Regions from separate parts of the Actinoplanes sp. NPDC049668 genome, predicted to be linked through region 2. Evidence: riboswitches for the same ligand, from Rfam matches in the RefSeq annotation. Region 2 holds a riboswitch; the other holds the start of a gene.
The links. Region 2 has a riboswitch for thiamine pyrophosphate ahead of thiE (thiamine phosphate synthase). Riboswitches for the same ligand answer to the same signal wherever they lie in the genome.
Positions count from the first base shown of each region.

Region 1: another riboswitch for thiamine pyrophosphate. It lies ahead of ACIBSW_RS12890 (ECF transporter S component); the one in region 2 lies ahead of thiE (thiamine phosphate synthase).

Region 1 is NZ_JBITLR010000003.1:73,223-88,008, reverse strand. Features, by position in the region: gene ACIBSW_RS12980 (DUF4388 domain-containing protein) at 1-164, shown strand, start outside; gene ACIBSW_RS12975 (hypothetical protein) at 372-719, shown strand; gene ACIBSW_RS12970 (helix-turn-helix domain-containing protein) at 735-1,751, shown strand; gene ACIBSW_RS12965 (roadblock/LC7 domain-containing protein) at 1,806-2,291, shown strand; gene ACIBSW_RS12960 (hypothetical protein) at 2,348-2,719, shown strand; gene dusB (tRNA dihydrouridine synthase DusB) at 2,778-3,929, opposite strand; gene ACIBSW_RS12950 (glycine--tRNA ligase) at 4,111-5,490, opposite strand; gene ACIBSW_RS12945 (hypothetical protein) at 5,553-6,053, opposite strand; gene ACIBSW_RS12940 (antibiotic biosynthesis monooxygenase) at 6,071-6,412, opposite strand; gene ACIBSW_RS12935 (hypothetical protein) at 6,446-6,706, shown strand; gene ACIBSW_RS12930 (metal ABC transporter substrate-binding protein) at 6,755-7,732, shown strand; gene ACIBSW_RS12925 (metal ABC transporter ATP-binding protein) at 7,729-8,499, shown strand; gene ACIBSW_RS12920 (metal ABC transporter permease) at 8,503-9,393, shown strand; gene ACIBSW_RS12915 (metalloregulator ArsR/SmtB family transcription factor) at 9,390-9,704, shown strand; gene ACIBSW_RS12910 (Fur family transcriptional regulator) at 9,701-10,129, shown strand; gene ACIBSW_RS12905 (hypothetical protein) at 10,160-10,765, shown strand; gene ACIBSW_RS12900 (DUF6328 family protein) at 10,752-11,243, opposite strand; gene ACIBSW_RS12895 (alpha/beta fold hydrolase) at 11,288-12,103, opposite strand; TPP riboswitch at 12,201-12,305, shown strand; gene ACIBSW_RS12890 (ECF transporter S component) at 12,373-12,951, shown strand; gene ACIBSW_RS12885 (ATP-binding cassette domain-containing protein) at 12,953-14,344, shown strand; gene ACIBSW_RS12880 (energy-coupling factor transporter transmembrane component T) at 14,341-14,786, shown strand, end outside.
Region 2 is NZ_JBITLR010000006.1:704,929-719,714, reverse strand. Features, by position in the region: gene ACIBSW_RS28040 (ABC transporter substrate-binding protein) at 1-982, opposite strand, end outside; gene ACIBSW_RS28035 (ABC transporter ATP-binding protein) at 1,210-1,959, shown strand; gene ACIBSW_RS28030 (LLM class F420-dependent oxidoreductase) at 1,968-2,897, shown strand; gene ACIBSW_RS28025 (cupin) at 2,933-3,208, shown strand; gene ACIBSW_RS28020 (hypothetical protein) at 3,283-4,647, shown strand; gene ACIBSW_RS28015 (ribonuclease domain-containing protein) at 4,769-5,209, shown strand; gene thiC (phosphomethylpyrimidine synthase ThiC) at 5,197-6,789, opposite strand; gene thiD (bifunctional hydroxymethylpyrimidine kinase/phosphomethylpyrimidine kinase) at 6,862-7,620, opposite strand; gene ACIBSW_RS28000 (thiamine phosphate synthase) at 7,617-8,180, opposite strand; gene ACIBSW_RS27995 (thiazole synthase) at 8,174-8,914, opposite strand; gene thiS (sulfur carrier protein ThiS) at 8,916-9,113, opposite strand; gene thiO (glycine oxidase ThiO) at 9,110-10,141, opposite strand; gene thiE (thiamine phosphate synthase) at 10,138-10,782, opposite strand; TPP riboswitch at 10,776-10,887, opposite strand; gene ACIBSW_RS27975 (ATP-binding cassette domain-containing protein) at 11,052-12,707, opposite strand; gene ACIBSW_RS27970 (methyltransferase) at 12,739-13,353, opposite strand; gene ACIBSW_RS27965 (hypothetical protein) at 13,460-14,428, shown strand; gene truA (tRNA pseudouridine(38-40) synthase TruA) at 14,432-14,786, opposite strand, start outside.

The sequences.
Region 1 (14,786 bases), on a different contig from region 2:
CCGTGCGGTTCGTGCCGGGCGAGCGGCACTGGTTCGGCACGGTCGCACAGGTGGAGCTCGGCGGCCTCGTGCACGAGACCGCGAAGCGGCTGCTGAACTGCCCGGCGCCGCATCGGCCGCGCGCCGTTTCGCGGGCCAGGAAGCCCGCGCAGGCAACGAAATGAGCACGGAAAAGATGACGCACACCGGGTGCGACCCGAGATCGCAGCGTGGCCGCAGGATGGCTCATTGTGACGGCGCGCAGGACCCGATCCACGCGCGCCGGCACGAGGAACTCGCCGTCCCGCCAGCGGCCGGGCGAGGCGTTTGGCGGGAGCATCGCTCGGCTGAGGAGAGATGTGCCCGGGGTTGAGAACTGTCTGCAAGAGGCCATGGCGATTCCTGGCGCGGTGGGGGCCAGCATCGTCGACTACACCACGGGGTTCCCGGTCGCCACGACGGGTGCCGCGCCCAATGAGGACCACCAGGCCGCGGCGGCGGGCACGGCGGATGTCGTGCAGGCCGCGCAGAGCCGGTCACTGTTCGTCTCGGCGGTTCCACACGACCTGCTCGAGGACCTGATCATCACGACCGCGGGGGGCTATCACCTGTTGCGGCTCGTCCGTACCGACTTCGACAGCCGGCTGGTGCTCTACGTCTGGCTCGACCGGATCCACGGCAACCTCGCCGTCGCCCGGCGCCGCATGCAGACCCTGGCCGATGAACTCGTAGCGACCTAGCAGTGAGGAGTCAAGGTGAAGCCCTCGAAGACCGCTACGCCCGGGCGCCTGCTGACGCAGGTCGCGGGCGAGCGGCGGACGGGCGCCCTGATCGTCGGCGGCCAGCCCGGCGGCACGGTCTACCTCATCGAGGGGCAGGTGGCGTACGCGGAGTCGCCGGCCGCACCGGGCGTCGGCGAGCTGCTGACGGCGTCCGGCCGGCTGGCCGCCCGGACCTGGCAGGCGGCGCTCGACGCCGGGACCTCACGGGCCCAGGTCGGGCGGCTGCTGCTCGAACAGGGTCACCTGACGCAGGGGGAGCTGGAGCTGTGCGTGCTCGGCGCGACCTACGACGCCGCGTACTTCGCCCTCTCCCCCGCCTCCGCGCCGGTCGACTTCCTGGACGGCGCCAGCCACTGGCTCGGCCAGGTGATCCGCGTCGACCCGGCGGCGGTCACCCGCGAGGCCCGCCGCCGGTCCCGGCTGCTCGACGAGATCTTCCCGCACCCGGAGCTCGACACCGAGCCGGTGATCCCGGTGCCGCGGCCCCCGGTCGAGCGGATCACGCTCACCGCACCGCAGTGGGAACTGCTGGTCAGCGCCGACGGCCAGCGCACCCCGGCGGACCTGGCCCAGCTACTGGGCCGGGCCGGCTACGCGACGATCCAGGAGCTGCGCCGGCTGGCGGCACTCGGCCTGATCGAGCGGCCCGCGCCGCGCGAGCACCCGGACGTCAAACCCGATTTCGTACGCCTACCGCGCGCGCGTGGCACGTCGGTGGACGTACAACGGCCGCCGATCGGCGTGACCGACGGCCCGACCGTGCCCATCATCACCGGCGCGCGCCCGTCCTCGGGCGACCCGCCGGCGGCCGTGCTCGAACCCGACCCGGCCACGGCGAACGGCACCGCCTACCGCCCGCCGCGGCTGGCCCGGCGCAAGCCGGGCGCCAAGCTGCCGAAAGAGATCGCCGCGGACACCGAGCACACCCATCCCGGCACCGATGAAGTCCTGCTCAAACGCATACGTACCGCGCTGAGAGCGCTGCGGTGACCCGCGCCCCACCGACCCGCTGACCCGGGCCTGACCAGAAAGGAGAGACCGAGGATGACGGTGGATCCGGAGGTGCTGACGGAACTCGGCAACCTTCGCAAGAGGGTGCCCGAGCTCTCCGGCAGTGTCCTCGCCACCGCCGACGGCATGGTGGTCGCGCACGACGCGCACGGCATCGAGCCGGACAGTCTTGCGGCCCTCGCCGCCGCCCACCTCGCCCTCGCCCGTCGATTCGCGCACGCCGTCGATCACGGCGATCTGCGCGAGTCGGTGGTGGAGTGCGACCGCGGATACATCACCTCGTACACCGCGGGCCCGAACGCCCTGCTGACCCTCGTCACGTCCGGCGACGCCAACCTGGCCATGGTGCACCTCGAGGCCCGCCGAACCGTCAGGCGGCTCGTGAAGATGCTCGTCCTCGAGGCACAGGCCCCGAACCGCACGGAGATACCGACACAGATGGGGCCGAGTACGCCGCTGGCACGGCGTACGCCGATGGCCACCCTGCAGAACACGTTCCGCGGCCGGCAGGCCGGCTGAGTACTGCACCACCCAAGCGCCTCACCCACCATCCCGAAAGACGGAGGAACCATCCCATGGCTGACATGGACACCGCGCTCAAGGAAATCATGGACCTCGACGGCGCCATCGGCGTCGCACTGGTCGACCACACGAGCGGCATGGCCCTCGGCACCGCCGGCGGCGGCAAGGAACTCGACCTGACGGTCGCCGCGGCCGGCAACACGGATGTGGTCCGCGCCAAGCTCCGGGCGATGGAGATGCTGAACATCACGGAGAAGATCGAGGACATCCTCATCACGCTGGACACCCAGTACCACATGATCCGGCCGCTCACGAGCCGCTCCGGCAAGGGCCTGTTCCTGTACGTCGCGCTGCGCCGGGACCGCTCGAACCTCGCCATGGCCCGCCACAACCTGAAGCGCATCGAGAACGACCTGGACGTCTGATCCGGTCGGACACTTCGGATGGGGAGGGCTTCGCGCCCTCCCCATCTGCATGACCGGCTCAGCCGCCGCTGTTCTCCATCTCGGCGCCCTCCGGAACGGTGTCGTCGTCGCGGCTCTCCAGCCAGCCGTACGGCAGCGACACCTTGCCGGGCGCGTTGATCCGCCCGCGGGGCTGGCCGAGCGACTCGCGCGGGAACGGCTCGGCGCCGTCGAGCCGGGCCAGCAGGTCGTCCAGGTTCGCCAGCGAGGTCACCATCGCCAGCTCCCGGCGCAGCTCGCCGCCGACCGGGAAGCCCTTCAGGTACCACGCCACGTGCTTGCGGAAGTCCGCGCAGCCGTGCCGCTCGTCGCCCAGCGCGTCGACCAGCAGGTGCGCGTGCCGGGACATGATCTCCGCGACCTGGCCCAGGTTCGGCAGTTCCTGCGACGACCGGCCGGCGAACGCCGCCTCGAGGTCCTTGAACAGCCAGGGCCGGCCCAGGCAGCCGCGGCCGACGACCACGCCGTCGACGCCGGTGTGCTCGACCATGCGCAGCGCGTCCGAGGCCTCCCAGATGTCGCCGTTGCCGAGCACCGGCACGTCGAGGGCCTGCTTGAGGGTCGCGATCGCGTCCCAGTCCGCGGTGCCCGAGTAGCGCTGCTCCGCCGTACGGGCGTGCAGCGCGACCGCCGCGACCCCGGCCTCCTGCGCGATCAGGCCGGCCTCGACGTAGGTCAGGTGGTCGTCGTCGATGCCCTTGCGCATCTTGATGGTCAGCGGAATGCCGGCCGGCGCCGCCGCCTGCACGGCCTGCCGCACGATCCGGCCGAACAGCCGGCGCCGCCACGGCAGGGCGCTGCCGCCGCCGCGGCGGGTGACCTTGGGCACCGGGCACCCGAAGTTCAGGTCGATGTGGTCCGCCCAGCCCTCCTCCGCGACCATCCGCACGGCGGCGGCGGTCACGTCGGGGTCGACGCCGTACAGCTGCAGGCTGCGGAACTTCTCGTCCGGCCCGAACTCGATCATCTTGAGCGTCTTGGGTATCCGCTCGACGAGCGCGCGCGTGGTGATCATCTCGCACACGTAGACGCCACCACCCTGCTCCCGACAGAGCCGCCGAAACGCGACATTGGTGATGCCGGCCATCGGCGCCAGCACCACCGGCGGCCACACCTCGTGCTGCCCGAGGGTCAGCGGCGTGGAGAGAGCAAGGGTCACGTCATCGAGCATGGCACATCCAAAATCCACCCATCCGACGCGAAGCCGCAGGCGAGCCCGGCCTGTAACCAGAGTCGGATTGCGCCGTCGGTGTCGAGGGTGCCGAAAATGACTAGGCGCTCTTTGCCGTGGTCATTTTCGGTGCCCTCGACACCGACTTAAAGGGCGCAATCCCATCGAGCCGAAGGCGAGATCAGCAGCCGGGCAGGCGCTTGATCAGGTAGTCCTCGATCTGGTCGAGGCTGACTCGCTCCTGCTTCATGGTGTCGCGGTCGCGGACGGTCACCGCGTCGTCGGTGAGGGTGTCGAAGTCGACGGTGACGCAGAACGGCGTGCCGATCTCGTCCTGGCGGCGGTAGCGGCGCCCGATCGCCTGCGAGTCGTCGAACTCCACCATCCAGCGCTTGCGCAGCAGGTCGGCCAGGCCGCGGGCCTTCGGCGAGAGCTCCGGGTTGCGCGAGAGCGGCAGCACCGCGACCTTGATCGGCGCGAGCCGCGGGTCGAAGCGCAGCACCGTGCGCTTGTCGACGCCGCCCTTGGTGTTCGGCGCCTCGTCCTCGTCGAACGCCTCGAGCAGGAACGCCAGCACGGCCCGGGTCAGGCCGGCCGCGGGCTCGATCACGTACGGCACCCAGCGCTCCTGCTTCTCCTGGTCGAAGTACGACAGGTCGACGCCGGAGTGCTTGGAGTGGGTGTTCAGGTCGAAGTCGGTGCGGTTGGCGATGCCCTCGAGCTCGGCGAACTCGGTGCCGCCGAACTGGAAGCGGTACTCGATGTCGACGGTGCGCTTCGAGTAGTGCGAGAGCTTCTCCTTGGGGTGCTCGAAGAAGCGCAGGTTGCTCTCGGAGAGGCCGAGGTCGCGGTACCAGTTCCAGCGCTGCTCGAGCCAGTACTCGTGCCACGTCTCGTCGGTGCCCGGCTCGACGAAGAACTCCATCTCCATCTGCTCGAACTCGCGGGTCCGGAAGATGAAGTTGCCGGGGGTGATCTCGTTGCGGAACGACTTGCCGACCTGCGCGATGCCGAACGGCGGCTTCTTGCGCGCGGCGGTCGCCACGTTGTTGAAGTTGACGAAGATGCCCTGCGCGGTCTCGGGCCGCAGGTAGTGCAGCCCCTCGGCGCTCTCGGTCGGGCCGAGGTAGGTCTTCATCAGGCCGTTGAACATCTTCGGCTCGGTGAAGGTGCCCTTGTTACCGCAGTTGGGGCAGTTCAGCTCGCTCAGCGACGCCGGCGGGGCGCCGTGCTTCTGCTCGAACGCCTCCTCCAGGTGGTCGGCGCGGAACCGCTTGTGGCACGACTGGCACTCGGTCAACGGGTCGACGAACGCGTCGAGGTGGCCGGAGGCGGCCCAGACGTCGCGGGCCAGGATGACGGCGGAGTCCAGGCCGACGATGTCGTCGCGCTGCTGGACCATGGTGCGCCACCACTGCCGGCGGACGTTCTCCTTCAGCTCGACGCCCAGCGGACCGTAGTCCCACGCCGAGCGGCTTCCTCCGTAGATCTCGCTGGATCCGAAGACCAGGCCCCTGCGCTTGGCCAGGCTGACTACGGCGTCGATGCGATCGGCGGGCATGTTCCTCCTACGCCGGCTGGGTTGTCGGCGGGGATTGAGTGAGGCTGGACAAAATCAGGAGATTACTCCTCGACGCTGCACACCTCGAAGCCGCCCGTCTCGCGGTTCTGCCCCAGGAAGGCGCGCAGTTCGGCGGTGTCACCGTTGGTGTATGTGACGCTCACCGGCGTGGAGAGCTGCACCAGCTCCACGTCGCCGACGTCGTAGCTGGCGATCGGCTCGTCGGCGGAGACCCGGCTGATGAACTGCGACTCGGTCTCGTCGTCCTTGGCCCGGTCGCAGAGCATGTCGTAGGCCTGCGCCCACTCGCGGTCCTGCAGGGCGTCGAAGTAGTCGCCGACGACGACCTCGGCCTGCTCGCTCAGGGCGCTGCCCATGACGGTGATCAGCCCGGCCACCGCGGCGACGCCGCCGCCGCACGCCAGCACGAGCACTGTCACGCCGATGCCGAGCCCCATGCCGAGGCGCCGGCCGCGGCCCTCGACCGGCGGGGCGGGGAACGGCGGGAACACGCCGGGGCCTTGCGGCGGTGGCGGAGGCAGCTGCTCCCCGATGAGGGTCATGTGACCAAGCCTACGGCTCAGCGCCAGGGTTCGGCGGCCCGGTCGCTGGCGGTGGCCACGACCTCGCCGCCGGGCTCGGCGGCCGCGAGGGTCTCGAACGCCGAGGGCTCGTCGAGCGACTCGGAGAGCAGCGGGGTGGCGTGCACCTTCACGTCGAACCCGCCGAGCGCGCGCCGGTACGCTCCCACGGACTCCCACTCGGTGACCAGGGTCCAGTAGGCGGGGTCGTCCAGCGCGCGGGTGAGCCGGCCGGACAGGTAGCCGGGCCGCTCCGCCAGGGCGGCGAGGGCGGCGTGCGCCCGCTGCGTAAAGGAGTCCTGCGCGTCCGGCTGGACGACGAAGCGGTTGAGCACCAGCATGACGTGAGCGTACGCACACCAGGGAAGGCCGACGTGACCACACCCAAGTCCGAGAACCTGCTGCGCCGGCTGGCGGGGGTCAACCCGACGGTGGCGTTCATCGTGGCCCTCGCGCTGCTGCTGGCGGGCCTCTTCCTGCCCGGCATCATCGGCGCCGCACTGCTGTTCGTGCTGTGGGCGGCGCTGGTGGCGCTCACCGTCACGACCTGGCCGGTGCAGGCCACGCCGGTGCGCGCGGTCCGGGCCACGCTGCTGGTCGTGCTGCTGGCGGCGGTCGTCGCGAAGCTGATCTGATACATGCGCTTTTGACAATCATTACCAATAGGGCGCACAGTTGATGGCATGATGCCGCCCCGTCGCCTGCTCGTGGCAGCCGCCGTCGCGCTGCTGATCGGCACGAGCGCGGCGTGCGGCGACCGGGCGAGCGGCTTCGCCGCCGACGGCCGGCTCGACGTGGTGACCGCGTTCTATCCGCTGCGTTTCCTCGGCGAGCGGGTCGGCGGCGACGCGGTCGCGGTCACCGACCTGACCAAGCCGGGCGCCGAGCCGCACGACGTCGAGCTCTACCCGCGCCAGGTCGGCGAGATCAGCGACGCCGGGCTGGTCCTCTACCTCAAGGGCTTCCAGCCCGCGATCGACCAGGCCGTCGCGCAGGAGGCGGCCGACCGGGCCCTGGACGCCGGCTCGGTGGTCGAGCTGCTCGGCGCCGACGCGCACGAGGACGAGGACGAGCACGGGGAGGAGCCCGAGCACGGGGAGGAGCCCGAGCACGCGCCGGGCGAGCACGAGCACGCCGAGGGCGGCACCGACCCGCACGTCTGGCTGGACCCGGTGCGCTTCGCCGCCGTCGCCGACCGGCTCGCCGAGCGCCTCGCACAGGCCGACCCGGCCCACGCGGACGCCTACCGGGCCCGGGCCGCGGCGCTGCACGCCCAGCTCGACGCCCTCGACGCCGAGTTCGCGGACCGGCTGCGGACCTGCGAGCGCCGCGAGTTCATCACCAGCCACACCGCGTTCCGCTACCTCGCCGACCGGTACGGCCTGACCGAGGTCGGCATCACCGGCGTCTCCCCCGAGTCGGAGCCGACGCCGCGGCACCTGGCGCACGTCGCGGAGCAGGCCCGGGCGACCGGCGCCACCACGATCTTCTTCGAGACGCTGGTGAGCCCGAGGGTCGCCGACACCATCGCCCGCGAGGTCGGCGCCCGGACCGCCGTCCTCGACCCCCTCGAAGGGCTCACCGAGCCCGGCGCGGACTACTTCTCCGTCATGCGCGGCAACCTGAGCGCGCTCACCGCGGCCCTGGAGTGCACCTCATGAGCGTCGTCTCCGTACAGCACGCGGCGGTCTCCTACGGCGGCCGCGCGGTCCTGCACGACGTCACCCTGGACGTGCCCGCCGGCCAGGTCGTCGCGATCCTGGGCGCCAACGGCTCCGGCAAGTCCACCCTGGTCCGCACGATCCTCGGCCTGGTGCCGCTGGCCTCGGGCACTGTCGCACTCTTCGGCACGCCGCAGCGCCGGTTCCGGCAGTGGGCCCGGATCGGCTACGTCCCGCAGCGGATGGGCGCCGGCAGCGGCGTGCCGGCGACGGTCGGCGAGGTCGTCGCCTCCGGCCGGCTCGCGCGCCGGGGCATCTTCCGGCCGTCCGGCGCCGCCGACCGGGCCGCCGTCCGCGCGGCGCTCGAGGACGTCGGCCTGCTGGACCGCATCGGCGACCCGGTGAGCACCCTCTCGGGCGGCCAGCAGCAGCGCACCCTCATCGCCCGCGCCCTGGCCGGGCGCCCCGACCTGCTCGTGCTCGACGAGCCGACGGCCGGCGTCGACGCGGCCAGCCAGGACGCGTTCGCCGCCGCGCTGCGCCACTTCGGCGGCGCCGGCGGCACGATCCTGCTCGTCGCGCACGAGCTCGGCCCGATCGAGCCGCTGGTCGACCGGGCCGTCGTGGTGCACGACGGGCGGATCGCGTACGAGGGCGCGGTCCCCGAGCCCGCCGGGCACCACGCGCAGCCCGGCCACGACCACGTACACCCGCACGCCGCCGCCGAACGCCCCGCGATCTGCGTGTCGCCCACAGACAGGGGATGACCCATCGACCTCTATCAGTACGAATTCATGATCCGGGCGCTGGTGAGCGCGCTGATCATCGGCCTGGCCGCGCCCGCACTCGGCATCTACCTGGTGCAGCGGCGGCTGTCGCTGATCGGTGACGGCATCGGGCACGTCGCGCTGACCGGCGTCGGCGTCGGCCTGCTGCTGCACCAGTCGCCCGTGCTCACCGCCGTGATCGTGTCGGTCGTCGGCGCGATCGGCGTCGAGCTGGTGCGCGAGCGCGGCCGCACCTCCGGCGACCTGGCCCTCGCCCTGCTCTTCTACGGCGGCATCGCGGGCGGCGTCGTGCTGGTCGGGCTCTCCGACAGCAGCGGCAACGCCAGCCTGATGCAGTTCCTCTTCGGCTCGCTGACCACCACGTCGCGGCAGGACCTGGCGGTCATCGCGGTGCTCGGCGTCGCCGTGCTGATCGCGATGCTCGGGCTGCGGCAGGCGCTCTTCGCGGTCTGCAACGACGAGGAGTACGCCCGCGTCTCCGGGCTTCCCGTGCGTACCCTCAATCTCCTGATGGCCGTGACCACGGCCGTGACCGTCACGATCGCCATGCGCACCGTCGGGCTGCTGCTGGTCAGCGCCCTGATGGTGGTCCCGGTCGCCGCGGCGCAGCAGGTCACCCGCGGCTTCCGCGGCACGATGGCGCTGGCCATGCTGATCGGGGTCGGCGCGGCCGCCGCCGGCATCACGCTGGCCGGCGAGGTGAACACCGCGCCCGGCGCCACCATCGTGATCCTGGCCATCGCGGTCTTCGTCGCGCTGACCGTCGGCAGCGCCACCTGGCGCGCGCTGCGCCGGCGGGCCGGCACCGGCTATCCCTGGACGGGGGTCGAGGCGGAGCCGCCGGATGTCGTTCTTCAGGCGGATGCCCGATGAGCAGTAACGTTGCCCCGGTGACGAGCGGCTACGAGGCGTACGAGGCGGCCGGCGAGCTGCTCCGGGCGCTCTCCGCGCCGATCCGCGTCGCGATCGTCGCGGAGCTCGGCGCCGGGGAACGCTGCGTGCACGAACTGGTCGAGAAGCTCGGCGCGCCCCAGCCGCTGGTCTCGCAGCACCTGCGGGTTCTGCGCGGCGCCGGCGTGGTGCGCAGTGCGCGCCGGGGGCGGGAGATCGCATACTCACTCGTGGACGAACACGTCGCACACATCGTCGCCGACGCCGTGAGCCATGCGAGGGAGGGCAAATGACCGGACAGGGTGAGGGCAGCGGGGACGAGGGCACCGTTGTCAGGAACACGAAGCAGCGGACCGCGGTGAGCGCGGCCCTCGCCGAGGCCGAGGGCTTCAACAGCGCGCAGGACCTGCACGCGATGCTGCGCAACCGGGGCGAGCGGGTCGGCCTGACCACCGTCTACCGGACCCTGCAGGGCCTCGCCGACGCCGGCGAGATCGACGTGATGCGCCCGCCGGGCGGCGAGCACCTCTACCGCCGGTGCAGCCAGGGCCACCACCACCATCTGGTCTGCCGCTCGTGCGGGCGGGCCGTCGAGGTGGAGGGCCCGGCCGTGGAGACCTGGGCCGAGAAGGTCGCCGGCAACCACGGCTTCGTCGACGTCTCGCATACTATGGAGATCTTCGGTACCTGTCCGGAGTGCGCCGACAAGCGTTCCTAGCCGTGTCATGGCACGCTGACGCGCGTGAAGATGTACGCCGATCGGCTGCCAACCGCCGTACGCCAGGTATTCACCGACCTCTTCGTCGTGCTCTGGATCTACGCCTGGATCCGGGCCGGCATGTGGATCAACGACCTCGTCGAGAAGCTCGGCGTCCCGGGCCAGAAGCTGCAGGAGGCCGGCGTCGGCATCGCCGGCAACATGAACGACATCTCCGGCAAGGTCGGCCGGGTCCCGCTGGTCGGCGACGAGCTGACCGCGCCGTTCACCAAGGCCGCCGGCGCCGCCGACCGGCTCGCCGAGGCCGGCCGCCAGCAGCAGGAGATGGCGGACAACCTGGCGCTGGTCGTCTCGCTGGCGATCGTCGTGGGGCCGCTGGCGCTGGTGCTCTTCGTCTGGCTGCCGCTGCGGCTGCGCTGGATGCGCCGGGCCGGGGTGGCCTGCAAGGTCCGCGCCGAGCCGGCCGGGCAGGACCTGCTTGCGCTGCGTGCCCTGGCCGGGCGGCCGCTGAACGAGCTGACGAAGCTGGGCCCGGACATCGCGCAGTCCTGGCGCAACGGCGACGCGGCGGCGGTCCAGGCGCTGGCGGCGCTCGAGCTCAAGGACATGGGGCTCAAGCCCGCTAAGGCCCGCTAGCCTCGGTCTCCTCGTACTCCTCGTCCATCCAGGCGCGCCGGGCGAACGGGATGGCCGCCCAGAACGTCAGGAACCAGGCGGCGGTGATCGCCGCCAGGACGCTCGCGGCCCAGATGTTCAGCAGGTAGTCGGCGATCAGCAGCACGCTGCTGACCATCGAGATCAGCAGGAAGGCCAGGCCGCCGGTGGCCATCCGGTGCGCGTAGCGGACCAGCTCCGGCTTGCGCCCCTTGCGGAACAGCGCGCGGTGGAACGCCACCGGCGAAATGATCATCGCGGCGGCGAACGCGGCCGACATCAGCGCGACGATGTAGGTGTCCTGCTGGAACTGCGTGGTCTCCGGGAAGCCGCTGCTGAACGGCAGCGTCAGCAGGAACGCGAAGAGGACCTGCACGCCCGTCTGGGTGACCCGCAGCTCCTGCAGCAGGTCCGCGAAGTTGCGGTTCCAGCGCTGTCGCTCGGACTCGTGAACGGCCATCGCGCCTCCTCGTGACGGCGCGGCGACCGGCGGCCCGAGCGGCGTCAGACGCCGATGCGGTCGAGAGTCACGTCGGCCAGCGCCTGGGGCGCCTCCTCCGGCACCCAGTGGCCGATCCCGCGCAGGGTGACAAACCGGTAATCCGCCTCGACCCAGGTGGCGGTCGACAGCGCCGCCGACCGGCCGACGACCGGGTCGCCGTCGCTCCAAACGTATGTGGTGGGAACTGTGATCTTGCCGACCTTGGCGAGCCTACCCGCGGTGATCGCGCGGTACCAGTTCAAGGCGCCGGTCAGCCTGCCGGGCTCGCGCATCGCGGTGGTGTACAGGTCGGCGCGGGTGCCGATCGGGCGCAGCATCGAGCGCAGCACTCTCGCGTCGGCGGCGAGCAGCAGCCGCTCGGCGATCCGGGAGCGGAACAGGCCCATGTAGGCGAACCGCAGCTTCTGCGAGGGCTGGTTGTGCAGGGCGACGCCGAGACCGCGCGGGTGCGGCACCGAGACCGCCGTGAGCGTGCTGACCCGCTCGGGGTGCCGGTCGGCCAGCAGCCAGCCGACGTGCGCGCCCCAGTCGTGGCCGACGACGTGCGCCTTCTCCACGCCCAGCGCGTCGAGCACCGCGATCGCGTCGGCCGTCGGCTCGTCGAGGCGGTACTCGGCGACCGCGGCGGGCCGGGCGCCGGGCGAGTAGCCGCGCTGGTCCAGCGCGTACGTGCGCAGCCCGGCGGCGTGCAGCCGGGGCAGGATGAGATCGAACTCGCGGTGGTCCTGCGGGAAGCCGTGCAGCAGGAGCACCGGCGGGCCGTCGACCGGGCCGCCCTCGTACACGTCGAAGGTCAGCCCTCTCGCCTTGATCTCCATGTGACGCCTCCTACGCTGTTCCGTACGCACGGTGTTAGCGTCATCGAAACACATGCAATGGAGCCTGTTCGCGACGCGCAGACGCGGCGCGGACCGACTTCACCGACAGGGGAGCGCACAGCGCTGAGAGTGCGGGTGACACCGCAGACCCTCGAACCTGATCTGGGTAATGCCAGCGCAGGGAGCTCGGTCTTTCTCCAGCCGCGCCGCGTCCGGGCGACACCCGGACCGGCGCAGCGTCTCCTCCCGGTATGAGCTGGGAGGCACGAATGAATTTCCGCTGGCGCACGATCGACATCATCGTCGCATCGATCATCGCCGTCACCTTCGGCGTCATCTTCTGGGCCTGGAACCTGGTCTGGAGCGCCACCGACGGCCTGTTCGCCTTCTTCCCGCCCGCGCAGGCGCTGCTCTACGGCGTCTGGCTGATGCCGGCCGTGCTGGCCGGGCTGATCATCCGCAAGCCGGGCGCCGCGCTGTACACCGAGACGGTCGCGGCCGTCATCTCCGCGCTGCTCGGCGCGGCCTGGGGCGCCACCGTCATCCCGCAGGGCCTGGTACAGGGCCTCGGCGCGGAGCTGGCGTTCGCGCTGCTGCTGTACCGCTCGTGGAAGCTGCCGGCGGCCCTGCTCGCCGGCCTGCTGACCGGGTTCAGCGCGGCGGTCTTCGACTTCTTCGCCTGGAACGCCGCCTACGACCTGTGGGACTACCGGATCCCGTACGCGCTGCTCACCATCGTCAGCAGCACGATCATCGCGGGCGTCGGTTCCTGGGCACTGACCCGGGCGCTGGCGCCGACCGGCGTGCTGGACCGCTTCGCCGCGGGCCGAGACCGAGCCCTGGTCTGACATGCCCGAGGTCGTGCTGCGCGGATTCGGCTGGCGCCACGCCGGGCGCCGGGCCTGGGCCGTGCGCGGCGTCGACCTGCGCATCTCGCACGGCGAGCGGGTGCTCCTGCTGGGACCCTCCGGTGCCGGCAAGAGCACCCTGCTCGCCGCGCTGGCCGGGCTGCTGCCCGAGGACTCCGGCGAGTCCGAGGGCACCGTCGAGATCGACGGCCTCGAGCCGGTCAAGGCCCGCGAGCGGGTCGGCATCGTCTTCCAGGACCCGCAGACCCAGCTCGTGATGGCCCGCAGCGGCGACGACGTGGCGTTCGGCCTGGAGAACCGGGGCGTACCCGCCGAGGAGATCTGGCCGCGGGTGTCCGCCGCGCTCGACCGGGTCGGATTCCCGTACCCGATCGGCCGCCGGACCGCCGCCCTGTCCGGCGGCGAGCAGCAGCGCCTGGCCCTCGCCGGGGTCCTGGCGCCGCGGCCGGACCTGCTGCTGCTCGACGAGCCGACCGCGAACCTCGACCCGGCGGGCGGCGCGCTGATCCGCTCGGCGATCGCCCGCGCGCACGACCCGGACACCACGCTGATCCTGGTCGAGCACCGGGTCGCCGACGCGCTCACCCTGGTCGACCGGGTGGTCGTCCTCGAGCCGGGCGGCGGCGTCCGCGCCGACGGCGCGCCCGCGGCGGTCTTCTCGCAGCTCGGCGACGAGCTCGCCGAGCAGGGCGTCTGGGTGCCGGGCCGGCCGCTGCCCGCGCACCGGGCCGTCGCTCCCCCGGGCGATCCCCTGGTACGCGCGGAGCGGGTCACCGTCCGGCACCGCCTGGCGGAGACCAGCCTGCTCGTACGGGCCGGCGAGGCGCTCGCCGTGACCGGCCCGAACGGCGCCGGCAAGTCCACGCTGGCCCTGCTGCTCGGCGGGCTGCTCGCGCCGACCTCCGGCTCGGTCGACGCGGCGCCGGGCGGCGCGCCGCACAAGTGGCGGGCCGCCGCGCTCACCCAGCGCATCGGCTCGGTCTTCCAGTCACCGGAACACCAGTTCGTCACGTCCCGAGTGGCCGACGAGCTCGCCCTCGGGCCCCGCCGGCTCGGCCGCCCGGACGTCGCCGCCATCGTGGACGAGCTGCTCGACCGGCTGCGGCTGACCCGGCTGGCGGGCGCCAACCCGTACACCCTCTCCGGCGGCGAGGCCCGGCGGCTGAGCGTCGCGACGGCGCTGGCCGCCGCGCCCCGGCTGCTCGTACTCGACGAGCCGACCTTCGGCCAGGACCGGCGCACCTGGATCGAGCTGGTCGAGCTGCTGGCCCGGCTGCGCGACGACGGCTGCGGCATCGTCGCGGTCACCCACGACGACGACTTCGTGACCGCGCTCGCCGACCGCACTGTCGTCCTGGGCGGCGCCGGATGACCCTCGTGCTGGAACCGGTCGCCGACGCCACCGCTGTCCTGGCCCGGCGCAACCCGGTCGCCAAGCTGGGCGCGGCGCTGCTGTTCTCGTTGCCGCTGGTGGCGACCCTCGACCCGCTGACACCCGGCCTCGCGCTCGCGATCGAGCTGGCGCTGCTGCCGCTCTTCGGCGTCCGCTACCGGGTGCTGGCCCGGCGGGCCTGGCCGCTCGCGCTGGCGGCCGCGGGCATCCTGGTGACGATGGTGCTGTTCGCGGCCGACCGCACCGGCGCGCAGCTGTTCTCGCTCGGCCCGTTCGACATCACCACCGGCGTCGTCATGGGCGCGCTCGGCCTCGTGCTGCGGCTCTTCGCGGTCGCCCTGCCCGGCATCATCGTCTTCGCCACCACCGACCCGACCGACCTCGCGGACGCCCTGGTGCAGAACGCGAGGGCGCCCGCCCG
Region 2 (14,786 bases):
CCTCGATCTGACCGGAGCCCTGGAGGATGGCGATGCTGCGCGCGACCCGCTGGCTGTCCAGCGCGCCGACGGGCACGCCGGAGGCCTCCGAGCGCACGAACGGGCCCATCAGCGTCAGCTCGGCGGCGGCCGACTTCGGGTCGGCGGTCGGCACGTTCTTCTTCAGGACGGCGCCGGCCTCGTCCGGGCTGGTGATCGAGTCCTGCAGGCCCTTGAGCAGGGCCGCGGTGAACTTCTTCACCTTCTCCGGGTTCGCCTTGGCGTAGCTGGTCGAGGTGATCAGCGCGTTGCCGTAGAGGTCCTGCAGGTAGTCGCTGTACGGCAGGAGGACCGCGGTCTTGCCCCTGGCGATGTTCTCGATCGTGGGCTTGCCGACGACGAACTGGCCGATGCCGTCCACCTTGTGCTGCGCGAGCGTGCCGAACAGCGTCTGCGGCGTCCCGTTCACGAACGTGACCTTGTTGTGGTCAATGTTCGCCGCCTTCGCGTAGGTCGGGAACAGGCTGCGCACGACCGAGCCGGGCAGGTCGGCGACGGTCTTGCCCTCGAGGTCCTTCGGCGAGTTGATGCCGTAGCCGTCGAGGGACATGACCGCGGCCATGGTGCGCTGCTGGATCGCCGCCACCGCGGTGAAGCCGGTGACCTTGCCCTTGCCGCCCGCGGCGAACAGGCCGCCGGTGAGGTCGATCGGCGTGAACTGCGCCGTGCCCGCGACGATCTGCTTGATGTTCTCGCCGCTGCCGGCACCGGCCTTGATCTCGACGTCGAAGCCGGCGTCGCGGAAGTAGCCCTTCTCCTTCGCGACGTAGGCGTACGAGTCGCGGCCGAAGTTGCCGAACGAGGTCAGATAGGTGATCTTCTCCAGCGCCTGCGTACCGCTGTCCGCGCCGCCGTCTCCGTCGTCGCTGCAACCGGCTGCGGCGGCGAGGGTCGTGGCCAGCGCGGCGGCCACGAGCGTGCGAGTGAACGTTCTTCTGTGCACCGTATTCCTTCCCAACCGAGGGTGTTGAGCTGGCCGGCGTCGGGCGGAGGGTGCGCCGGCGCCGGGAGGTGTTTTGCGAAACTCGCGCGTTAGCGTAGGGGAAGCCACAACGATGATCGATGCCAGGTGGGTCCGGGACACCCTTGTGGACGGGCTGATCATCACTTAGCAACACCGAATGGCTACAGTGTCAGCGCATTGACTCGACCCTATGGGAGCGCGCGCAGATGATCCGTCTCACCGGCGTCTCCCGTACGTTCGCGGGCCGTCGCGGCACTGTCGAGGCGCTACGGGAGATCGACCTGGACGTTGGCGACGGCGAGTTCGTCGCCGTCCTCGGCCGCTCGGGCTGCGGGAAGTCCACCCTGCTCCGGTTGGTCGCGGGCCTGCTGCCGGCGACCGCCGGCGAGGTACGGGTCTCCGGCGACCTGGTGGACCGGCCGCGCCGCGACATCGCCATGATGTTCCAGCGCCCGGCCCTGCTTCCCTGGCGCTCGGTGCTCGACAACGTGCTGCTTCCGGTGCAGATCTTCGGCTGGCGCAAGGCGGCGCACCGGGCGCGCGCACACGAACTGCTGGCCATGACGGGCCTGTCCGGCTTCGAGAAGCGGCTGCCGCACGAGCTCTCCGGCGGCATGCAGCAGCGGGTGGCGCTGTGCCGTTCGCTGATCGCCAACCCGCGGTTGATGCTCATGGACGAGCCGTTCTCCGCGCTGGACGCGCTGACCCGCGAGGAGCTCTCCGGTGAGCTGCAGCGGGTGCACATGGAGCTGGGCACCACGATCGTCTTCGTCACCCATTCGATCGACGAGGCGGTGCTGCTCGCCGACCGGGTGGTCGTGCTCAGCCCGCGCCCCGGCCGGATCCGCGAGGTCCTCGACATCAAGATCCCCCGGCCCCGCACGCTCGGCCGGGGTGCACATCTCGAAGAGGTGGCCCGCTGCAGCGCGGAGCTACACGAACTGCTGATGGCATAGGACGGCACATGCGCGTTTGCCTGTTCACCGAGCCGCACCGCGGCGCGACCTATGAGGACCAGCTGCGGCTGGCCCGGCTCGCCGAGGACGCGGGCTTCGAGGGTTACCTGCGCGCCGACCACTACCAGTCGATGGGCGCCGACCTGGGGCTGCCCGGCCCGACCGACGCCTGGATCACGTGCGCCGGCCTGGCCCGGGAGACCTCCCGGATCCGGCTGGGCACGCTGGTCAACTCGGCGACGTTCCGGCTGCCCGGACCACTGGCGATCATGGTGGCCCAGGTGGACGCGATGAGCGGCGGCCGGATCGAGCTCGGGATGGGCGCCGGCTGGCTGGAGCGCGAACACACCTCGTATGGCATCCCGTTCCCGCCGCTGGCCGAGCGCTTCGACCGGCTGGAGGAGCAGCTCGCGATCATCACCGGGCTGTGGGCGACCGCGGAGGGCGAGCGGTTCTCCTTCGACGGCAAGCACCACCGGCTGCTCGACGCGCCCGCGCTGCCCAAGCCGGTGCAGCGCCCCGGGCCGCCGATCATCGTCGGCGGCCGCGGCCCGAAGCGCACGCCCGAGATCGCCGCCCGCTTCGCGGACGAGTTCAACATGCCGTTCAAGACCGTCGCGGAGACGGCGGCGGGCTTCTCCCGGGTACGCGCGGCGGCCGCCCGCCACGGGCGCGACCTGCGGCTGTCGGCGGGCGTGGTGGTCGCCGTCGGGCGTACCGAGTCCGAGGCACAGCGGCGGGCGGCGCCCCTGCACGTGCCGAGCGCCCTGCCGCCGGAGGATCCGGTGGTCGGATCGCCGGACGCGCTCGTGCAGCGGATCGGCGAGCTGGCCGCGATCGGCGCGACCCGGGTGCATCTGCGGATCATCGAGATGGACGACCTCGACCACGTGGAGCTGATCGCTTCCCGGGTCCTCCCCCAGGTAGGAGAGCTGTGAGCGATCAGGCGCTGAGCCCCGTCGGGCAGCAGATCATGCTCGAGAACGACAGGGTGCGGATCTGGCACATCGCGCTCGGGCCGGGCGAGACGCAGCCCCTGCACCACCACGGCCTGGCGTACGTGGTGGTCGCCGTCCAGGGCGCCCGGAACGTGATCCACACGGCCGCGGGCGAGCGCATCGACGTCGAGGAGGAGACCGGCGGCGTGGTGTTCCGGGAGCCCGGCCAGACACACATGCTGACCAACGCGGGTGACACTGCGTATATCGGCCGCATCGTTGAGTTGAAGGACGGCGGAGTCGCCGCCTAGCCGGAGGTTTGGCCAGCCTTAAGAAGCGCGCCGTGGACTGGCCGCGCTCCACAGCAGCCCGTAACGTGCCTGGCATGGCATTTCGGACCTGGGCCAAGCTGTTGGCGGCCACCCTTGGCGTCGCCGCGCTGGCCGGCGCGAGTCAGCTCGGCGTGGCGTACGGGCTCGGCATCGTGCGACTCACGCGTGTGCTGGACGTGACCACGCGTGATCAGTGGACGGCGCAGCTCGCGTGGATCGCCTGGTTCGCGATGGTGGCGGCCGCGGCCGGCGCGCTGGCCGGCGCGGTGCTGCTGCGGCGCTGGTACCCGGACCGGGTCCGGCTCGGCGTCGGCACCGAGCTGGCGCTCTCCTTCGCGGCCGCGCTCGGCGCCGGCGTGGTGGTGCCGCTGACCATGCAGCCGGCCCGCACGGCCCAGGTCGCGGGCGTCAACGAGGTCGTCGTGATCGCGATCTGCGCCGGGCTCGGCGCGCTGGTCGGCATCTTCGCGGCGTGGGCCGCGCTGGCGCAGGCGGTGGCGCGGTGGAGCATCGTCGTCACTTCAATCGCGGTCTGGGTCCTCGCGGTGATCTCGGTCGCGCCGTCGCTGTCGCCGAGCGACCCGCTGCCCGCCGTCCGGCTCGGGGTGTTCGACGCCGGCTTCCTGCCGTCCGCGGTGACGCAGCGGACCGCGCTGGCGACGATGCCCGCGCTGGCGTTTCTGATCGGCCTGGCGCTGGGCTGGGTCGCGCGCCGCCGGGAACTGCCCATCCTGACCATCGCGCTGGCCGGGCTGGCCGGGCCGGCGCTGCTGACGCTCGCGTACCTGATCGCGGGCCCGGGCGCGGGCGACGACCGCTACCAGGTGGTGCCCTACTGGGCCGCGATGACCGCCGCCGGCGCCGGGGTCCTCGGGTCGGTGCTCGCCGCGGTCGTGCGCCGCGGCCCCGGCCCGGACGACGACGACGCGGGCGCGCCGGGGCAGGACAAGCCGCCGCTGCCGAAGCGGACCGGCCGGTCCGACTCCGCGATCGCCGCCGCCGGCACGGGGGCGCCCGGTGCGCCCGCCCGCCCGGCGGAGACCTCCTCCGGCGTTAAGCCGGAGCCGAGCACCGAGGCGGCCGCCGAGCCGCAGGCCGGAGCAGCGGTACCGGCGCCGGTGGCCGCCCGCAAGCCGGCGACGCCCCGCCGCAAGGGGCGGCGCGCGAACGTCGCGGACGCCTTCACCGGCCGCCCGCCGGCCGGCGGAGGCGGGCCCGCCCGGGGCCGGAACGCCGAACCGCTGGTCCCGGAGCCGACGGCGATCAGCGCGCCGCTGCCGCAGCCGAGTCCGATCAGCGCGCCGCTGTCGGTCACCCCGGTGCCGCGGCAGCGCCACGCCGAACCGGGCCAGGACGGCAAGCCCCGGCACGGCCGGGACTCCGACTACGTGGACTGGGTCAGCGGCCTCGGCCAATAGCCGGCAACACATAGTCGAACACCAATGTAATGACGAGTCGGGGATGTACCGCGGGTCCGCCGGCGGACTGACCATGTAGTCACGGCCCAACGCCATGGGCCCTGACGCATCGGAGTCCGCCATGACCCCTGACGCACACCGACCCTCCCGTCTACGCCGCCTGGCGTCGGCGATCGCGATCACCTTCGCGCTCGCCACCGCCGGCCTCGTCGCCCCCGCCGTGGTGGCGCCGACACACACGCCGGCCGCCGAGGCCGCGGTCTACTCCACCTGCACGATGTCGCGCTGCTCGGCCGCGCGCACCGCGCGGACCGGGTGGAGCTCGCTGGGCTGGCCGACCAGCGCGGGCTGGTACAGCTGGCCGTACGGGCAGTACAACTACACCGGCGGCACGTTCCAGAACCGCGAACGGCAGCTGCCGCTCAACGCCACCTACAGCGAGTACGACGTCTATCCCCGGGCCCGGGGCGCCGCGCGGGACGCGTACCGGATCGTGGTGAACCGGTCCACCCGCGAGACCTGGTTCACCCCCGACCACTACGTCAACTTCTACAAGCTCTGAGGCGACGTGACCGGGAGGTACACGCGACCTCCCGCGTTCACGAACTCGTCGCTCTTGTCCTTCATCCCGCGTGCGGCGTACTCCTTCAGCTCCTGGGTGATCTTCATGGAGCAGAACTTGGGGCCGCACATCGAGCAGAAGTGCGCGGTCTTGGCGGGCGCGGCCGGCAGGGTCGCGTCGTGGTACGCCCGGGCGGTGTCCGGGTCGAGCGCCAGGTTGAACTGGTCCTCCCAGCGGAACTCGAACCGCGCCTTGCTCAGCGCGTTGTCCCAGTCCTGCGCGCCCGGGTGGCCCTTGGCCAGGTCGGCGGCGTGCGCGGCGATCTTGTAGGCGATCACCCCGGCCTTCACGTCGTCGCGGTCCGGCAGCCCGAGGTGCTCCTTCGGCGTGACGTAGCAGAGCATCGCGGTGCCGAACATGCCGATCATCGCGGCGCCGATCGCCGAGGTGATGTGGTCGTACGCGGGCGCGATGTCCGTCGTCAGCGGGCCGAGCGTGTAGAACGGGGCACCGGCGCACAGCTCCTGCTGCAGGTCCACATTCTCCTTGATCTTGTGCATGGGCACGTGGCCCGGCCCTTCGATCATGACCTGCACGCCGTGCTCCCAGGCGACGTGCGTCAGCTCACCGAGGGTCCGCAGCTCCGCGAACTGCGCCTCGTCGTTGGCGTCCGCGATCGAGCCCGGCCGCAGGCCGTCGCCGAGCGAGAACGTGACGTCGTAGCGGGCCAGGATCTCGCAGAGCTCGGCGAAGTTGGTGTAGAGGAAGTTCTCGGTGTGATGGGCGAGGCACCACGCCGCCATGATCGAGCCGCCGCGCGACACGATCCCGGTGACCCGGTCGACGGCCAGCGGCACGTACGGCAGCAGCACCCCGGCGTGCACGGTCATGTAGTCGACGCCCTGCTCGGCCTGCTCGATCACGGTCTCCCGGAAGATCTCCCAGCTGAGCTTGACCGGGTCGCCGTCGACCTTCTCCAGCGCCTGGTAGATCGGCACGGTCCCGATCGGCACCGCCGAGTTGCGCACGATCGACTCGCGCGTCTCGTGGATCCGCTTGCCGGTCGAGAGGTCCATCACGGTGTCGGCGCCCCACTTCGTCGCCCAGGTGAGCTTGTCGACCTCCTCGGCGATCGAGGAGGTGACCGCGGACGTGCCGATGTTCGCGTTGACCTTCACCAGGAACCGCGAGCCGATGATCATCGGCTCGATCTCCGGGTGGTTGACGTTGGCCGGCAGCACGGCCCGCCCGGCCGCGATCTCCTCGCGGACCACCTCGGGCTCGACGCCCTCGCGGATCGCGACGAACTCCATCTCGGCGGTGACCAGCCCGGCCCGCGCGTACGCGAGCTGGGTGGGCCGCTCCCCCGCCAGCGGCGTGCCGGCGCCGGCGACCGGCGCGACGTCGCCGCGTTCGGCGATCCAGGGGCCGCGCAGCGGCGGCAGCCCGACGGCGGGATCGCTGCCCGGCCCGGACGTGTCGTACAGCCGCACCGGCGGGTTGTCGCCCGACAGCTCGACCTCCGCGAACGGCACCCGCAGGTCCGGCCGGGATCCCTCGACGTACACCTTGCGCCTCATATTTCCTCCCCAATCGTGACGAACAGGGCGGCGTGCGACCGCACGGGATCGCGCGATCGCCGGATCGACCCCTCAGACGAAGTGGTGCAGCGGTCCCGGCCCCCGGCCGAGCTTCCAGTTTTGGCCGCCGGCGAGCGCCCCGGCGACGTATTTCTTGGCGAAACGCACCGCGGCGACGACGTCGTCGCCCAGCGCCAGCCGGGCCGCTATCGCGGACGAGAACGTGCAGCCCGAGCCGTGATTGTTGGCGGTCGCGACGGGCTCGCCGGAGAGCACGACCGTGCGCCCGTCGTGGTGCAGCACGTCGACGGCCAGCTCGCTGCCGGTCACCACCACCGCCTCCGGCCCGCGGGCCGCGAGTTCGGCGGCCGCATCGGCCATCTCCTCGGCCGTGCCCACCTCCCGCCCGAGCAGGGCGCCGGCCTCGTGCCGGTTCGGCGTCAGGACCCGGGGGTACGGGATCAGCGGCTCGACGGCCGCGACGCCGGAGAGTCGGCTGCCGCTGGTGGCGACGAGCACCGGATCCACCACCAGCTCCGGCAGCTCGGCGGCGCGCGCGGCGAGCAGGGCCGCGACCTCGGGATCCCCGATCATGCCGACCTTGACGGCCGCGACGGTGAAGTCGTCGAGCACCGCGGTCAGCTGCGCGGCGACCACCTCGGCGGGCACGGAGTGGATCGCCGTGACGCCGAGCGTGTTCTGCGCGGTCACCGCGGTGAGCACCGAGACGCCGTAGACGCCCAGCGCCGCGAAGGTCTTCAGGTCGGCCTGGATGCCGGCGCCCGCACCGGAATCGGAGCCGGCGATGGTCAGCACCACGGTCGGCGTCATGCCTGCACCGCCGCCACAAATCCGGCGGTCACGGCCTCCGGATCGGCCGCCCGCATCACCGCGCCGAGCACCGCGACCCCGGCGGCGCCCGCCGCCATGCACTCGGCGACCCGCGCGGGCGAGTCGATCCCGCCGAGGGCCAGCCACGGCACGTCGCCGGCGAGCTCCGCGGCCCGCGCCGGGCCCAGCGCCGGGCCGTAGCTGGGCTTGGTTTCCGTCGGGTAGATCGGCGAGAGCGTCACATAGTCCTCCGTGGAGAGTCGCGGCTCGCCGTGGCAGGAGCGCCCGACGATCCCGGCATCCGGCGGCACGGGATCGGTCCGCGACAGGTGCACGGCGTCGCCGCCGAGCGGATCCGGGCCGGCGACCACCAGCCGGCCCGGCGGTACCACGGCCCGCAGGGCCGTCGCCAGCGCGCGCCTGGCCGCGTACGCCAGGTCCTTGTCGCGCAGGATGACCCACCCCGCGCCGCCGCGGACCGCGGCCGCGACCACCTCGACGAGCGGCCGCGCCGCGAGCCGGCGGTCCGTGAGCACGACGACGCCGGACGGGATCACCACTCCGGCCGCCCCTCGTCCGATGTGGACGCGAGCGCGTGGAAGCGCCGGGGAATCCGGCCGGCGCCGAAGGCCAGCCGCCCGGCCCGCACCGCGTGCCGCATCGCGGCGGCCATCCGCGCCGGGTCCTCGGCCCGGGTGATCGCGCTCGCGATGAGCACCGCGTCGCAGCCCAGCTCCATGGCCAGCGCCGCGTCCGAGGCGGTGCCGATGCCCGCGTCCAGGATCACCGGCACGTCGACGCTGTCCCGGATGAGCCGAATGTGGTGCGGGTTGGAGATGCCCAGCCCGGAGCCGATCGGCGCGCCCGCCGGCATCACCGCCGCGCACCCGGCGTCGGCGAGCCGACGGGCCAGGATCGGGTCGTCGCTGGTGTACGGCAGCACCTGGAACCCGTCCGCCACCAGGGTCTCCGCCGCACGCAGCAGCTCGACCCCGTCCGGCAGCAGGGTGCGCTCGTCGCCGATGACCTCGAGCTTCACCAGGTCGGTCTCGAAGGCCTCCCGGGCCAGGTGTGCGGCCTTCACCGCGTCGGCGGCCGTGTAGCAGCCGGCCGTGTTGGGCAGGATCCGCATGCCGAGCCGGTCCAGCATCGGCAGCAGCCCCGGTCCGGCGGCGTCCACCCGGCGCAGCGCGACGGTGACCATCTCGGTGCCCGAGGCGATGACGGCGGCCTCGAGCGCGGCCAGGCTCTCCGCGCCGCCGGTGCCCAGGATCAGCCGGGACTCGCCGAACATGTCAGCCACCCTGCGCCGCCGTGAGCACCTCGACGCGGTCGCCGTCGCGCAGCGGCGCGCCGGGCCACGCCGACCGCGGCACGACCTCGCCGTTGACGGCGACCGCGACCCCCCGGGTGGCCTCGGTCAGCTGCGCGACCAGCGCCGCGACGTCGGCTACTTCGACGTCGCGCGCGGCGCCGTTGACGATGACCCTCATGCGAACCTCCCCGGCGCGAACGCGTCCAGCAGCGGATCGGCCTTCCCGGTCGCCACCAGCTCGGCGATCAGGTCGGCGGTGACGGGCGCGAGCAGCACCCCGTTGCGGTGATGCCCGGCGGCGATGATCAGGCCGCCGGTGTGCGCGCCGAGCAGCGGCGCGTTGTCGGGGGTCGCCGGCCGGTGCCGCACCACGGTCTCGGTCAGCTCGCACTCGCCCAGCTCGGGTACCAGGTCGGTGGCGGCCCGCAACAGATCGAGGACCTGCCCGGCGGTCACCGTGCTGTCCTGACGCTCGTCCTGGGTGGCGCCGACGACGACCTCGCCGTCGGCGCGCGGCACGAGATAGACGTGCCGCCCGTCGGCCCAGCCGCTGACCACGTGCCGCAGCAGGCCGGGCTCGCCGCGCAGCCGCAGCACGAGCCCCTTCACCGGCCGCACCGGCAGCCCGGTCAGCGCGGCGGTCCCGGACCCGGCCGCGACCACCACCGGCACGCCCGCCGGCAGTTCGTCCACCCGGCGCCGGAGCACGGCGGGCCCGAGGACCGCGCGCAGCGCTGCGACGACCCGGCGCGGATCGACCTGCCGGTCGTCGGGCGCGTGCGCGCCGCCGCGCAGCCGCGGCGAGAGCGCCGGCTCCAGCTCGCGCAGCGCGCTCGGCCCGAGCGGGCTCAACCCGAGACCAAGCCCTCGCCGGTACGCCCAGAGCCGCTGCGCCGCGGCGACGTCGTCGGCGGTCAACGCGACGGTCAGCGTGCCCGTGCGGTCGTAGCCGACGTCGATGCCGGACGCCCGGCTCAGCTCCTCGGCGAACCCGGGCCACCGGCCCGCGGACTCGACCATGAGCTCGGTCAGCGCCTCCTGCCCGAAGCCCGCCTCGCCGGCCGGCGCCAGCATTCCCGCGGCGGCGTACCAGGCGCCGCCGTCCCCGCCGTCGTCGTGGACGGTCACCGCCAGCCCGCGCTGCGCACATCGCCAGGCGATGCAGAGCCCGATGATGCCGCCGCCGACGACCACGACCTCGCTCACTTGAGCACCTCCAGCAGCTCCGCCGCGGCCCGCCCGGGATCCGCCGCGTCCGCGATCGCGGCGACGACCGCGACCGCGGCGGCTCCCGCGGCCATCAGCGCGCCCGCGTTCGCGGCCGTCACGCCGCCGATCGCGACGATCGGGGTGTCCGGGACGGCGGCGGCGACGTCGCCGACGACGGCCGGGCCCAGCGGATCCGGCAGGCCGGACTTGGTCGCGGTCACGTACGCCGGCCCGACGCCCAGATAGGACGCGCCCGCGCGCCGTGCCGCCCGGGCGGCCGCCGCGTCGCGGCAGGTGGCGCCGAGCACGCCGGCGGGCCCGAGCACCCGGCGCGCCGCCGCGACGGGAAGGTCGGCGGCGCCGACGTGCCCGCCGTCCGCGCCGACCGCCAGCGCTACATGCAACCGGTCGTTGACCAGGCACATCACGCCGTGCGGCCGGCAGAGCTCCAGCACGGCGTCGGCCAGCTCGTACGTCTCCCGGTCGGTGGCGTCGTCCTCGACGCGGACCTGGACCGCCAGTCGCCCGGTCGCGCCGCGCCCGCGCGCCGCGGCGACCACGGCGGCGACGACGGCCAGCGGCGCACGCCCGCGCCGGGCGTCGGTGATGAGATGAAGGTGCGGGAAATCAGGGCCCACAACGCGCTCCTCCCTGCGCCGGCATGATCCGGATCAGGTTCGACGGTCGGGGGCAGCGACAGCCCCCCTCTCAGCCCGGTGCACCGGACTCCCGTGGGGTTGGTTCCGCGCAGACCGTAACCCCGCACCGGGCCGGCCGTAAAGCCCCCTCGTCGCTCCACAGTGGGTGTCCACACCACCTCGGAGAGCACGCACGCAGGCCTTTCGCCCGCGAAAATCAGGCATCAGGTCATCCATGATCAACATGGGTGACGCGCGTCACCGCCGGATCAGCGGACGTCCCAGACCGGTTCCGGGGTCTCCACGACCTCGCCGTCGCCCTGGAACAGCACGAAGCGATCGAAGCCCCGGGTGAACCAGCGGTCGTGCGTCACCGCGATCACCGTGCCCTCGAACGCCTGCAGCCCCTCCTCGAGCGCCTCCGCCGAGGCCAGGTCCAGGTTGTCCGTCGGCTCGTCGAGCAGCAGCACGGTCGCGCCGGAGAGCTCCAGCAGCAGCACCAGGAACCGCGCCTGCTGGCCGCCCGAGAGCGTGCCGAAGACCTGGTCGCCCTGCGCCGCGAGCTCGTAGCGGTTGAGCGCCTTCATCGCGCCGGCCCGGTCCGTGCCGCTGCGGTGGTCGTCGCCGCGCCACAGAATCTCGACCAGGGTGCGTTTCAGCAGCTCCGGGCGGTCATGCGTCTGCGAGAAGTGGCCGGGCCGGACGCGGGCGCCGAGCCGCGCCACGCCGCTGTGCGCCACGTGCGCCAGCGGCGCGCCGTCGACCGGCTTGTTGTCCACATCGGGCGCGGTGCCGCCGGCGGCCAGCAGCCGCAGGAAGTGGCTCTTGCCGGTGCCGTTCGCGCCGAGCACCGCTACCCGGTCGCCGTACCAGATCTCCAGGTCGAACGGGAACGTCAGGTTCTCCAGCTCCAGGCCCGTGCACATCACCGCGCGCTTGCCGGTACGCCCGCCGCGCAGGTTCATCCGCAGCGACTGCTCCTTGGGCGGCAGCGGCGGCGGCCCGGCCTCCTCGAACTTGCGCAGGCGGGTCTGCGCCGCCTGATAACGCGAGGCCAGCCCGTCGTTGTACGCCGCCTTGTTCTTCAGCGTGAACACCAGCTCGCGGAGCTTCTCGTGCTCCTCGTCCCAGCGCCGGCGCAGCTCGAGCAGGCGTTCGTGGCGATCCGAGCGGGCCTCGTGCCACGACGCGAAGCCGCCCGGGTGCGTCCACGCGCCGCCGCCCTCGACGGCGACGACCCGATCCGCGGTCTGCGCCAGCAGCTCCCGGTCGTGCGACACGTAGAGCACCGACTTCGGCGACTCCCGCAGCCGGGCCTCCAGCCAGCGCTTGCCCGGCACGTCCAGGAAGTTGTCCGGCTCGTCGAGCAGCAGCACCTCGTCGCCGCCGCGCAGCAGCAGGTCGAGGGCGAACCGCTTCTGCTGGCCGCCGGAGAGCGTGCGCACCCCGCGGTGCCGGACCTCGTCCCACGGCTTGCCGAGAATGGACACGGCCACGACGTCGAAGAGCACCTCGGCGTCGTAACCGCCGGCCTCGCCCCAGCCGGCGATCGCGTTGGCGTACCCGAGCTGCGCCTTCTCCGCGTCGGGGCTCGCATCCAGCGCGGCCTGCGCGGCCGCGAGCGCACCGCCGGCCGCGCGCAGCGGCGGCGCGACCAGGGACAAAGCCAGATCCTCGAGGGTACGGTCATCGCCGATCATGCCGATGAACTGCCGCATGACCCCGAGCCCGCCCGCGCGGGCGATGCTGCCGACCGGCGTGGGCGTGTCCCCGGCGACCATCCGCAGCAGGGTGGTCTTGCCGGCGCCGTTCGGGCCGACCAGCGCCACCTTCGCGCCCTCGCCGACCCGGAACGACACGTCGGAGAAGAGCTCGCGGCCGTCCGGCAGCACGAATCCGACGCCTGAGACGTCTACATAACCCACGCGAGCATCCTCCCCGACAACCGTCGGCGGGTCAGCCGGTTTTCCGGCTCACGCGCAGCACCCGGAAACCCCGCTGGCTCGCCGTACGCGCCACGTCCCAGCCCAGCGACGTGAGCCAGGCGTGCAGCGAGTCACCGCCCAGGTTCCGGTTGATCACGACCCAGGCGACGCCGGCGGGCTTCAGCCGGGGCAGCCACCGCTCCAGCAGGGCGTGCAGCTCGGCCTTGCCGACATGGGTCGGCGGGTTGCTCCAGATCTCGTCGAACCCCACGTCACCGGGCACGTCGTCCGGGGACGCCACCTTCACTCGACCGACGAGGCCCAGCGCGGCCGCGTTCGCCGCGGTCAGGTCGCGGGCCCGGGCGTTGACGTCGATCGCCCACACGGTCGCCGCCGGCGCCTCGGTGGCGAGCACGCACGCGATCGGGCCGTAGCCACACCCGAGGTCGAGGAAGGTGCCGCCGGCGGCGGCCGTCGGCAGGTCCGCCTTGCGCAGCAGTACGGCGGTGCCGGGGTCGAGCCGCCCGGCGGAGAACACACCCGCCGCGACAGTGAGGGCATAGGCCCGCCCGGCGGCGGTGAACTCGATGCGGCTCCGATTGTCGGGCGCGGCGGGTTCGGCGCTGAAGTAATGGTCGGCGGTCACGACGCCCATCCTCCCTCAACCGCTCGACCGCAACGACGGGAGGCCGCCGGGGGTGCCGCACAGCCTGTGCGTCCATCGATCACGGTGCGCTCCTACCGTGACCTGCATGCCTGGCGACCCGCACCCCCGCTCCGCACATCGCGCGAACCCGGAGGGCGGACTCGCTCTTCTGACGCGACAGGCGCTGGCCGGACCGGCCCTCGCCCGCCAGGTGCTCGCTCGGCAGGGCCTGACCCGACAGGCCCCGCCGCAGCACCGGCAGACCCGCGCCGCGCACGCCCGATCCGCGCACTCGCACGCCGCCCGGCCGCAGCGGCCGCGGCGCGGGCCCTGGCCCGGGCCGTGGCGCGGGCCCTGGCGCACGCCCCGCGCACCGCAGCAGGCGCAGCAGGCGCAGCGGGCGCTGCAGACGCTGATGAGCGGAATGGGCGCCGTGATCATCGTGTCGATCATCGGGCTGAGCGCGTTCTTCATCGTCGCCGACGAGCGGCGCGGACGCGGTGACTCCGCGGCCCCGCCGGCGGTCTCCTCGGCGGCCATCGCCTCGCGCGAGGTGGACGCCGAGCCGCTGAGCCAGCGCGAGGTGTTCCCGCAGCCGGAGATCCGCCTGGTCTCGGGCGCGACCCCGTACCAGATCACGATGACCCACATCGACACCGACTGCCACATCGCCACGACCGGCGAGCTGGGCGCCCTGCTCGCCGAACACGGCTGCGACCAGGTGGTCCGGGCGGGCCTGATCGCGCCGTTCGGCGGCTACCAGGTCACCGTCGGCGTCTTCAACCTCGCCGAGGAGGCCGGTGCGGCGCAGGTCTCCGCGGACGCCGCCGCGCTGGTCGAGACCGGCCGGGGCAGCTTCGCCGCGATGGGCGGGCTCGGCAGCGATCCGCTCGCGGAGCCGCTGGCCCAGGTCGGCTGGCAGCACCGCGGGCACTTCCTGCTCTACTGCGTGATCGCCCGACCGGACGGCAGCCTCGTCCAGGACGACGACCCGTACGCGGAACGGATCACCGCAGACCTGATCGGGCACTACCTGGACGAGACGATCATCAGCAACCGGGCCGGGCAGCCTTAGGACCTAGGCGCGCAGGCGGCGGGTGGCCTCGGCCCGGTCCGCGTACTCCGACTCCGCCGGGTAGCCGACCGCAATCAGCGTCAGGCCGTGCGCGGGCGCGACGGTCACCTCGCTCGACCGCTCCCGCAAGGTCAGCAGCTTCGCCGGCCAGGCCGCGTCCCGCCGGCCGTCGCCGACGGTCAGCATGGCGCCGACCAGGCTGCGCACCATGGCCTGGCAGAACGCGTCGGCCTGCACGGTGGCGACGGCGACACCGTCCGGCTCCCGCCGCCAGTCGAGCCGGGTGATGGCCCGCACGGTGGTGGCGTGCTCCTTGCGCTTGCAGAACGCGGCGAAGTCGTGCAGCCCGACCAGCCCC